Linked DNA regions of Spirulina major PCC 6313. The protein of the gene in region 2 interacts with the protein of the main gene of each other region in a pairwise test. Links are inferred from orthologs where the notes say so. Each region holds a gene or a part of one and is shown on either strand. Other genes may lie near its edges. The genes, in order: SPI6313_RS12110 and ctaD.

Region 1 (3,179 bases), 2.0 Mb from region 2 along the record:
AGGTGTGGGAACGGTTGCCGGAAGACCTGACCCATTTAATCATCGTGCCCCATCAGAAATTGCATCTCGTTCCCCTCCATTTGGCGATTAATCATCCCCAGTTTGATCATCTTGCCTATGTGGTGACCTATCTGCCGTCGGTACAGATGGGGTTAACCCTGCTACAACACCAGCACGAGCGCCCGTTGCCGGCCTTGCGATCGCTCCTCACCATTGCCGGATCGGCCGGGGTTTCTCCCCATGCCGCCGCCGAAGTTGCGATCGTGGCTCAGTTTTTTGAGCATGACTCGATCGACCCAGGCCAAGCCACGCCCGCCCAGGTACAGTCTGCCTTGGCTACAGCGGTGGAACTGTGCCATTTTGCGGGGGATGCTTGGTGGGATGGTACATGGGGCGAAACCTCAGGCTTGCAGTTGGCGCAGGATCGCCAGGTTGCGATCGCTCAACTCAAACACCTCGACGCACCCACGCCCCCCTTCGTCTGTCTGTCGGGCCACTGGCTCCAGTTGGGGCCAGATTTTCACCTTGACCTCGAAGGCTTAGGGTTCCCAACGGTCTTTCTCCACAAAGGGTCTAGCCATGTGGTGGTGAGTCTCTGGCCCGTGGCGGAAATATCCACGGCGTTACTCATGGGGTATATGTATGCACTGTTAAAGGACAACATCACGCCTGCGATCGCCCTCCATCAGTCCCAAAACTGGCTGCAAACCTTAACCTATCAAGACCTGCTGCACCACTACGAGACCCTCCTCAAGCACCTGACCCACGCCGCCCCCCCCGGCCTTGACCACCTCAAAATCGCCCAGAACCTCGCCCAAGCCAAAGCCGAACGCCTCGGCCCAACGGTCTGCCCCTACGCCCATCCCTACTATTGGGCGGGTTTCACGATCACGGGCCTGCCCTACGGCCTCCATACCCCCTAGTCCCTTCGCCCTCGGTGGAGAAACCTTGGGCATTCCCCCATCCCGACTTCATCTAAAAAAGTATTAAAGACAGCAACACCTCCGGCAACTCACCCCATACACTGGGGAGTTAATCCCTATTTATGCTGTGTTGAGAGGCCGCTTTACCGTGAAATTAGCCACCCGCATCAATCAAGTTCCTGCATCGATGACATTAGCCATTTCCGCCAAGTCCAAGGCGATGAAAGAGGACGGCATTGATGTGTGTAGCTTTAGTGCGGGGGAACCGGATTTTGATACCCCCGACCACATTAAAGCAGCGGCGAAAGCGGCCCTCGATGCGGGTAAAACGCGCTACGGCCCGGCGGCGGGGGAACCGAAATTACGAGCAGCGATCGCCCACAAACTCCAAACCCATAACCAACTCCCCTACGAAGCCGCCAATGTGATCGTCACCAACGGCGGCAAGTTTTCCCTCTATAACCTGATGATGACCCTGATTGAACCGGGGGATGAGGTGATTATTCCCGTGCCCTATTGGGTGAGTTATCCGGAAATGGTGAAGCTTGCCGGCGGTACGCCGATTTTAGTCGAAACCACGGCGGCATCGGGCTACCGGATTACCCCGGAGCAGTTGCAGGCGGCGATTACCCCCCAGACGAAACTGTTTGTTCTCAATTCGCCCTCGAACCCCACCGGCTCAGTGTATCCGCCAGCGGAGATCCGGGCGTTGGCGGATGTGGTGGTGGCGGCGGATATTCTCGTTGTGTCCGATGAGATTTATGAAAAGATTCTCTACGATGGGGCGGAGCATTTGAGTATTGGAGCGGTGAGTCCGGCGGCGTTTGAGCGGACGATTATTAGTAATGGGTTTGCGAAGGCCTACGCGATGACGGGCTGGCGGTTGGGCTATGCGGCGGGGCCGTTGCCGTTGATTCAAGGGATGAATAAGATGCAGGGCCACAGCACGTCCAATGTCTGCACGTTTGCGCAGTTTGGGGCGATCGCTGCCCTCGAAGGCACTCAGGAGCCGTTGGAGATTATGCGGGCGGCGTTTACGGAACGGCGGGCCTATGTGTTGGATGCGATCGCCGCGATTCCGGGCATTTCCTGCACCCGGCCCGATGGGGCGTTTTATGTCTATCTTGACATCGCTAAACTCGGTGTCCCGGCCCTGGAATTTTGCGATCGCTTCTTAGACGAGCATTTTGTTGCCTCCGTCCCCGGTGAAGCCTTTGGTACCCAAGGCTGCGTCCGGTTCTCCTATGCCACCAGCCTAGACTCCATCAAAAAAGGCATGGATCGCCTCCAAACCTTCGTGGCTAAACTCGCCTAACCCAATCCCAGAACCAACCCAGGTTTAGGGGGAAGCGATGTCATTGCGTTCGGCAATCACGGCGCGGGGGACGCGGACGAGTTGGTACGCGCCCTCTTGGTCGAGGGTTTGATAGTCCTGGGGCTTGAGGTAGAGTTCGTCGATGATCACCGGGTTGGCGAGAATGAGGATAGAGGTGGCATCGTCTGGGGGATTGTCGCGGGTGCGTTTGACGTAGGTGGCGGCGTGGGGAGCGTGGGAAAAGTAGTGAATGGGGGTTTGGGCGTAGAAGGAGACGCTGGGTTTGCGAAAGCCAATCATGAAGAGTTCTTCGGTGGGTTGTTTTTCGTGACCGGCGAGGATGGCCAGGTGGCGGAGGGGGGCCTGTCGTTCCTGATCGACGAGGATAAGGGTGGGAATCATCGTGAAGCTGAGGAAGCAGAAAAAGCCGATCACCTGGGCCACAATCACCCAACGCCAGGTTTTGCGATGGAGGAGCAAGAACGCGATCGCAATTCCCAAGGCGATCCAAATACTGCCGCCGATTTCCGGAATCAGGGATTGGTCTAAGGTCTGGGAAAAGTTGGGGGCGGCGGTATCGGGGCCGAGGAGGCTGGGGAAAATCCACCAAAAGACCCCGGTGGCGATCGCAAATATCGCACTGAACACCCCCGTGATTAAGATTCCTGCCGTATGGCGCGGTTGATGGGCCATGGAGGGCAACTTGTTCAGGGACAGTTCATAACTCCAGAGTTGCGCCACGAGGATCGCCGCCGCTGGCAGCAGGGGCAAGGTGTAGCTGGGGAGTTTGGTGACAGCCACGGTAAAAAAGCCAAAGATCACAATCACCCAAATCACCGCTAACAAACCCAGTTGAGCTTGGCGGGGTTGAGCGCACCAAAAGCGGCGTTGCCAGAGGTTGAGGCGAGCGATCGCCAAAGGCAGGGAAACCGACCAGGGCA
Region 2 (3,281 bases):
GGATGAGAACAGCCTTAGAACAAGGTCAAAATGTAAAGGAGGACGAAGAGAATGATCCAGATAATATCGACGAAGTGCCAATAAATTTCAGTCATTTCAACGCCGGTGTGCTTTGTGGCGCTGTAGTGGCCGGGGCGGCGCGATCGCCACAAGACCCCCACCATCATCAACACGCCCACCAAGACGTGCAACCCGTGGAATCCCGTCATTACATAGAAACAACTGGAAAACACATTGGTTGACAGTCCATACCCCAATTCGGTGTATTCATACACCTGTCCACCGAGGAAGACCAAGCCCATCACAATCGTGGCGGCGTACCAAAGGCGCATTTGTTGCACCTTTCCTTTTTTGATCGCCAGATCGCCCATGTGAATTACAAAGCTACTGGACACCAGAATGATCGTGTTGATCGCGGGTAAAAAGAGTTCGACTTCGGTGCCTTCTGGGGGCCAGACTTCCGCCGTAGAGCGATAGATTAAGTAAGCCGTGAAAATCCCGAAAAACATCAGGGATTCGGAGGCGAGGAAGGTCATCAGACCAAGGACGCGATGGTCGCCGTGTTCACCGTGGCTTTCGCTCGCAGCAGCGATCGTTTCGGCGGGATAGGCTCCATTTTGAGACGCATCTAGGGTGGTGGTCATCGATTGGTTAACTCCTGAATTCGGCAATGGTTCAACCAGGGGGAGGCGGCTCAATGGATGGCCTTAACCATCCGCCTCCCCGATCGCTAGGGTGTAGATTATTTCATTTCTTGACCGACTTCGGCGAGGATTTCCTCGACCGTGGGATCATCGGCTTCAAAGGTTTGGGTATCCACCCCGTAATCGTAGGGGCCAGCCCAGACGATGGGTTCTTCATCGAAGTTTTCGATGGCCGGGGGGGAGGTGGTTTGCCATTCGAGGGTGAGCGATCGCCAGGGATTGCGGCCCGCAGGTGTGCCTTGACTCCAACTCCAAATCATATTGAAGAAGAAGGGCAAAATCGAAATCCCCAGGATCATCGACCCGTAGGTACAGATTTTGTTGATAAATTCAAACTGCGGGTCGTACATGGCGATCCGGCGCGGCATCCCCTGCAAGCCCAAGTTATGCATCGGCAAGAAGGTGAGGTTCGTGCCGATGAAGGTGAGGACAAAGTGAATCCGGCCGAGGGTTTCGTTGTACATCCGCCCTGTGATTTTCGGGAACCAGTGGTAAATCGCGGCGTACAGCCCAAAGACGGAGCCGCCAAAGAGGACGTAGTGGAAATGCGCCACCACATAGTAGGTATCGTGGACATGGATGTCGAAGGGAGCCGCGCCGAGGGTGACCCCGCTTAAGCCGCCGAAGACGAACATGGCCAACAGACCGACGGCAAAGAGCAGGGGACTGGTGAGACGGATTTTACCGCCCCAGAGGGTGGCGACCCAACTGAAGATTTTGACTCCGGTGGGGACGGCGACGATCAGGGTGGAGATCGTGAAGAACATCCGCATCCAGGCGGGGGTGCCGCTGGTGAACATGTGGTGAACCCAGACGAAGAGACCGACGACGCAGATGGCGAGGCTGGAATAGGCGATCGCTTTATAGCCAAAAATCGGCTTGCGGGCGTGGGTGGAAATCACCTCGGACATAATCCCAAAGATCGGCAGAATCATCAGATACACCGCCGGGTGGGAATAGAACCAAAACAGGTGTTGATAGACCACCACATCGCCGCCCATTTCGGGCCGGAAAAAGCCGGTGCCGAAGTTGATATCAAACAAGAGCATGATCAGGCCAATGGCCAAAACCGGGGTGGAGAAGAGGGCTAACAGCGAGGTGGCCACCATGGCCCAACAGAACAGGGGCAACTCATCCCACTGCATGTTTGGCGTTTTGAGTTTGTAGATCGTGACGAGGAAGTTGAGTGCCCCCAAGATCGACGAAGTACCAATCAAGGCAATGGCGAGAATCCAAAGGCTCTGCCCCATGTTGTTGGTGATCAAGCTCAAGGGCGGGTAGGATGTCCAGCCGGCCTGTGCTCCCCCGTAGAACAAACTAGCAAATAGAAAAATGGCGGCAATGGGGTTGAGCCAGAAGGCGATCGCATTCAAATTCGGAAACGCCATATCCTTCGCCCCGATCATCAACGGCACGAGGTAGTTACCAAACCCCCCGATCGCCGCCGGGACAATCCAGAAAAAGATCATCAACGTGCCGTGGTTCGTCAGCAGCATGTTGTAGACTTCCGGCGCGAGGAAATCCGGATCGGCGGTATATAGCTCCGTCCGCATTAGCAGAGCCATCACCCCGGCAATGAGATAAAACACAAACGCCGTGACGAGATATTGAATCCCGATCACCTTGTGGTCTGTGTTGTAGAGAAAGTAGTGATACCAAGACCACTGCTCAGGATGGTGATGACCACTCTGCTCCTGAGGCTGCGGTGATGGCGATTGCATTGGAAGTTGTGCTTGTGCCATACGTTAGTTTTGAGAATCGATCAAGGTCAGAATAATAGGTGAACCGACGGCATTAGAGGGCCGTGGGGGTGGGGATTTGGTCGAGCATCGTTGGGGTGATGGGTTGATCGGCGGTGTGGGCCAGGATGCGATCGCTGTCGGTCAGTTCAGACGCGATCGCCACAGACTCCGTTGCCAAACCCTGGGCCACGGTATTCGATGCCACCCAATCGGCATAGTCTTCGGGGCTATGGACGATAATTTGCGATCGCATCCCGCCATGATACGCCCCACACAACTCTGCACAAACAATCGGGTACGTCCCCGTTTGCGTCGCCACAAAGCGGAGTTGAGTCGTTTTGCCCGGAATCGCATCCTGCTTAATCCGAAACTCCGGTAACCAGAAGGCATGGAGCACATCTTTCGCTTCGATGTTGAGCTTGATATCTTGATCCACCGGCACATGCAATTCCCCGGTGACAATCCCCGTCTCTGGATAGGTGAAAATCCAGGCGTACTGCATCCCCGCCACATCAACTTCTAAATCCGCCATCCGCATTCCTTCTTCCGGCGTTGCCCCGATGCCATAGGCATTGGGGTCTGCACTAGCCAGCAGAGGCATCGCGTCCCCATCCCTGGGTAAGCTTGCCACCTGGACTGCGTGGTGGTGGGTATGGTTGTGGGCCATTTGCCCGGCCGTATCAAAGCCTCCCATCTGGTTGTAGACCTGGACGCTGTAAATCCCTAGTCCAATGACTAAAAAGGCCGGGATCGCCGTCCAAAAAATTTCTAGGGAAAAATTACCTTTGACCGGAAAGCTATCACTTTCATCCCCCGGACGATGGCGAAACTTGAT

The links.
Region 1: the proteins of ctaD (region 2) and SPI6313_RS12110 interact in binary tests that used the Escherichia coli proteins (3 or more experiments, as listed by UniProt). The link is inferred for Spirulina major PCC 6313 from one-to-one orthologs.

The regions. Positions count from the first base shown.
Region 1 is NZ_KV878783.1:2,752,034-2,755,212, forward strand. Bases 301-3,154 are described here. They hold SPI6313_RS12110 (pyridoxal phosphate-dependent aminotransferase), read left to right. Parts: upstream 301-1,071; coding sequence 1,072-2,238; downstream 2,239-3,154. Other genes in these bases: SPI6313_RS12105 (CHAT domain-containing protein), read left to right, coding at 301-923; SPI6313_RS12115 (ArnT family glycosyltransferase), read right to left, coding at 2,263-3,154. Outside these bases: more of SPI6313_RS12105, read left to right, coding at 1-300; more of SPI6313_RS12115, read right to left, coding at 3,155-3,179. UniProt on the Escherichia coli protein: Shows aminotransferase activity with methionine and histidine as substrates, and to a lesser extent also with phenylalanine.
Region 2 is NZ_KV878783.1:4,783,971-4,787,251, forward strand. What follows is about bases 85-3,040. They hold ctaD (cytochrome c oxidase subunit I), read right to left. Parts: upstream 2,426-3,040; coding sequence 743-2,425; downstream 85-742. Other genes in these bases: SPI6313_RS21160 (cytochrome c oxidase subunit 3), read right to left, coding at 85-644; SPI6313_RS21170 (cytochrome c oxidase subunit II), read right to left, coding at 2,499-3,040. In the rest of the region: more of SPI6313_RS21160, read right to left, coding at 15-84; more of SPI6313_RS21170, read right to left, coding at 3,041-3,281. UniProt on the Escherichia coli protein: Cytochrome bo(3) ubiquinol oxidase is the terminal enzyme in the aerobic respiratory chain of E.coli that predominates when cells are grown at high aeration.